Regions from separate parts of the Siphonobacter sp. SORGH_AS_1065 genome, predicted to be linked through region 2. Evidence: riboswitches for the same ligand, from Rfam matches in the RefSeq annotation. Region 2 holds a riboswitch; the other holds the start of a gene.
The links. A riboswitch is a leader RNA that binds a small molecule or an ion and turns the genes downstream of it on or off. The one in region 2 is predicted to bind thiamine pyrophosphate.
Positions count from the first base shown of each region.

Region 1: another riboswitch for thiamine pyrophosphate. It lies ahead of thiS (sulfur carrier protein ThiS); the one in region 2 lies ahead of QE390_RS08810 (TonB-dependent receptor).

Region 1 is NZ_JAUTAM010000004.1:4,544,165-4,546,567, reverse strand. It holds gene thiC (phosphomethylpyrimidine synthase ThiC) at 1-564, opposite strand, end outside; gene thiS (sulfur carrier protein ThiS) at 566-781, opposite strand; TPP riboswitch at 873-967, opposite strand; gene rplI (50S ribosomal protein L9) at 1,528-1,971, opposite strand; gene rpsR (30S ribosomal protein S18) at 2,060-2,311, opposite strand; gene rpsF (30S ribosomal protein S6) at 2,396-2,403, opposite strand, start outside.
Region 2 is NZ_JAUTAM010000004.1:1,950,869-1,953,271, forward strand. It holds gene QE390_RS08810 (TonB-dependent receptor) at 1-929, opposite strand, end outside; TPP riboswitch at 1,044-1,139, opposite strand; gene QE390_RS08815 (hypothetical protein) at 1,274-2,302, shown strand.

The DNA.
Region 1 (2,403 bases), 2.6 Mb from region 2:
AGTAATGAACTTTTGTGGCGTATTCGCTCCGAAACTGTTGCCCGGATGCTGTTGCTTCAGAGAGGCTTCCTGCTGTTCAATTCGCTGGTTTTCCCGAATGGCGATGTATTCCATTTCGGGAGTAATGATTCCCTGTTTGGCATAATGTAACTGGCTGACATTTAGCCCTCTTTTAGCCTTTAAAGGTAATCGGATATGCTCAAAACGCAGAGCATCCAGGCTACGGTTCGCTAATCGTTCGTTGCAGTAGGCTGAAGAAAAAGAAGCCAGTTGTTCAACGTCGGCCCGATCCTTAATCCATGCTTCCCGAAGTCGAGGTAGACCTTTTTGTAAATCAATAGTAGCATTGGGATCGGTGTATGGGCCGCTGGTATCATAGACCGTAACGGGAGCATTGGGTTGTCGGCTTTCTTTGCCGTTGAAATTCGTAACCGTATCCGAAAGGGTGATTTCCCGCATGGCTACCTGAATATTGTGCAGCGTACCGGGAACATAGACTTTCCGTGAACCTGTCAGTGGAGCACGGGTAATGGTTTGGGGCGATGGCAGTTTTTCGTTTTTCATGTTAACCTCCCTGAGTGGCTTGAAGAATGGTGATTTTCTCGTTCTCGGATACGATAAAATGTTCCCAGGCAAGACGGGGAACAATGGCATTGTTAACGGCAACGGCAATGCCTTTTTTTTCGGCGAGGGCCAGTTGCGTCAACAGCGAACGCAGAGACGTAGCCTCTGGCGTAAGAACGGCTTGGTTGTTGACAAATACGATCATAATGCGTTTCATGTCGCATGAAAGCACAAGCCCAGGGGAGACAGAAAATTTGCGAGGAGAGCAATGAAAACACCCGTGCATACGGACGTGTTTCCAGAAAGAATGTAAGATCCTCACTTTTCCCTACGCAGGTCCTAACCTGGTCAGGTTCAAAGGGTATGTCTCAGCCCAATTCAACGGGCACCCCTAAAGTTTGGCTTTTCAGCGAGGCAAAGGTAGAAAGACTTATTAGCTTTCAAAGAATGAACGTAATTTTTTAACTAAAAAGGCCAGGTGTGTCCAGGGCTTAGCAATGCCACTGCCAGCGTGGTTCGATTAGTTTTTATATTGGTAGTAATAGGAAGCCAAGAAGCTTTGGAATGGAAGGGGAGAAATGCTGCCAGCAGAAAAGCTGGCAGCGGCAACCGAGATGAAAGTGGGTTAAATCGGGCCGGACTACGTTGCTTAAAATGTCGCTGCCAGCTTTTTCGCTGGCAGCCAATAAGTCAATAGGAAGCCGAGAAGCTTTGGTAATGGAAGGGGAGAAATGCTGCCAGCAAAAAAGCTGGCAGCGGCAACCAAGATGAAAGTAGGTTAAAATCGGGTCGGACTACGTTGCTTAAAATGTCGCTGCCAGCTTTTTCGCTGGCAGCAATAATTCAATAGGAAGCCAAGAAAATCTGAAATGAAAGTATAAAAATGCTGTCGGTAAAAATATAACGCAGAAAGCCCCCACCAGTATAAACCAGTGGGGGCTTGCATTTATGAAGAGCTAAAGCTTATTCGCCTACGATAACGAAAGCTACTTTGTGCTTCACTTCTTTGTGAAGGTCAAGCGTAGCAGAGTAATCGCCGAGTGACTTAACTTCAGAATCAAGCGTGATTTTCTTGCGATCTACTTCAAAACCTTTTGCTTTCAGAGCGTCAGAGATTTGAGTGTTCGTTACACGACCGAAGATACGTCCGCTTTCACCTACTTTAGCAGGAATTTCCAGCGTCAGATCACCGATAGAAGCTGCTAATTCTTCAGCATCTTTTTTCAGTTTTTCGGCTTTGTGAGCAGCTTGCTTAATGTTTTCAGCAAGGATTTTTTTGTTGGCTTCGCTGGCCATTACCGCGAATCCTTGGGGAATGAGGTAGTTACGACCGTAGCCAGCTTTCACCGCTACTAAATCGTTCTTATAACCCAATCCCGCGATATCGGTTTTGAGAATAACTTCCATTTCTTTAAATTAAATGAGTTTTATGAGTTTCCAGTTTTCGGTTGTCCGTGGTCAGTTTTTCTGAAAACTGTAGACAGACAACGGCCAACTACTTCAGAGAATCGCCAACGTATGGTAATAACCCAATGTGACGGGCACGCTTCACAGCCTGAGCTACTTTGCGTTGGTTCTTCAGCGTAGTACCAGTAATACGACGGGGAAGAATCTTGCCTTGCTCATTCAATAACTTGAGAAGGAAGTTAGGATCCTTGTAATCAATGTATTTAATGCCGGCTTTCTTGAAGCGGTCATATTTTTTGCGGTTCTGGTTTTTATCCAGAGGTTCGTTTTGTAATGACATGGTCGTGAAATGATTTTAGTTGATGGTTATTGGTTGATAGTTGTTAGATCAAACAACCAGCAACGAATAACTACTAACGATTAATTATTCAG
Region 2 (2,403 bases):
TTGCCAAAGTAAGCCCCTGACAGATAAAACGATTTGAGATTAGAACCCGCCCGGTCAATGTATCCATCGGAAGTAAGTCGGGATAAACGAGCATCAACGGTAAACTTGCCGTTAATCAGGCCGGAACCAACCAGAACATTATTTTTGATGGTATGAAAAGAACCGACACTGTGGTTCGTTTCAGCATAAGCTTCCTTGCGAAATTCATTGGTTTGTACGTTTACGGTCGCCCCGAAAGCACCTGCTCCGTTAGTAGAAGTTCCCACCCCCCGCTGAATCTGAATGCTGGTGGTACTACTGGCAAAATCGGGCATGTTTACCCAGAACAAACCCTGACTTTCGGCATCATTATAAGGAATGCCATTCAAGGTTACGTTAATGCGGGTGGCATCCGAACCGCGAATGCGAAAGCCCGTATAGCCAATACCCGCTCCAGCTTCACTTGTACTGACCAGGGAAGGCTGAAAGTTCAATAATACGGGTAAATCCTGTCCTAAGTTCTGCTTCTGAATCTCTTCTCCACCGACGTTGGTGAAAGCCATACCCGTCCGCTGATTGGCCCGTGTGGCTGAAACCACGACTTCATCGGCCATGTACGAACTACGAACCAATGCAATCTGAAGTGGTTGTGACGGATCCAGATTAACGCGTTGTTTTTCGTAACCAAGGTAACTAACCTCCAGCGTTTGAGCAGTAGCGGGAAGATTACTTAAGGAGAAAGTACCGTCGGACTTCGTTGTTATGCCTCGCTGGGTTCCAATGACCCGAACACTAGCACCGGGTAAAGGCTGTCGGTCGGCAGCATCGATAACCGTTCCGGTACTGTTTTTCTGGGCATAAGTGGTGAAGGAAAGAAAGAAAAGACCGCACAGCAGGACTCTAAAGAAGGCCGTTGTGCTTCTTGCGGAAGTAATAAAAGTCGCATGCATAGGATGTAACGCCAAGCGACAGGTAAAGGGGCTGAATCCCGTCTGGGTTCAGTAATACTAGTAAATGAAACGATGGATGATGTGAAAAATTCGGCGGACTATTGACAGTACATGCTGAATTTTCAACGCTTTCCCTTCGACGGCATTATCCGTATCAGGTTCAATGGGTATGATCTCAGCCCGTTGGGTAGGGCACCCCTTTATGCGATCAGTAGAACAAAGGTAGGCGTTTGTGTTTAGTTCAAAGGGTTACAACCAATTTATTTTATAGGGTAATCGCCTGCGTTCCAACCTTTGGAAAGAATCTGGGGTCTTTAGATGGTCCTTCCATAACCTTACCTACCATGAAAGTTTTCACCATGCTTTGCTTTATGGGCATAGCAGCCTTCCTGGGTATGACGCTCGCCTCTACCCAAAAACAGGTTCAACCTATTAATGCTGTCATTGGCGACGAGAGTTACCTCGAAACGTTTGGCCGTCGCCCGGATAACCAGACTTCGGAAACCTTTCGAATTGAAACCCATCTGGCTTACGTGACCACAAAACTGCGTTCCCGTAATGTCAGTTACCTGCCTGAAAATCTCCAAAAAAAGCGAAAGCAGATGCTGGAATTGTTACAGCAGTATCGGGATGAAGGGAGGTTCCCTAAAAACTACGATCATCCTGACGAACGTCGCCCCTGTTTTATTGATCGCGACGGAGCCATCTGTGCGGTAGGGTATCTGATTGAGCAAACCGCGGGCCGGGAAGTAGCCGAGCGAATAAACGCCCGGCATCAATATGATTATATTCAGGACATGGATATGCCGGAAGTGAAAGAATGGATTCAGCAATCAGGATTAACGGAAGAGGAATGTGCGATGATTCAGCCGAGTTATTTTAGTTATGGTTCCAGTGAGTACGTATCTCGAAATCGTATTTCAACTGCGTACGGAATTAGTTCCGGGATTGCAGGGGGGCTAAGTCTGGGAATAAGTGCTTTGAATATACATCAGCTTCAAACAGGAAGTAATGATAAATGGATACCAACAATAGGAATGTTATCTGGAGCAGGGGAAATAGTATTAGGATTAATCAATCGGCCAGAGCCTTTAGGTACAGCTTATAAAATTGATGGTAAGTATGTGGATATGAAGAATATGATTTGCGGGGGCTGCTATGGTACACTCACCGAAGTATACTACACAAATCGGCATCAGGAAATACTCTCTTGGGCAAACGTAAGTTTAGGGGCCTTAACTATGGCTTTAAGTTCCTGGAATCTATTTCATAAGAAAGAAGAGAATCAGAAGCACTTTCAAACAAGTACCCGGTACGGGGTAACCGCTTTACCTAAGTCTGGGATTCGAATAACGATGTTGAAAAGTTTCTAATTCCCTCTGTAGAGACGCGACTTTATCGCGTCTGGCCGGGAGAAGAAGATAAATAAAAGGGTAACAAGACCGCTTCTTAACCAGACGCAATGGATGCTCGT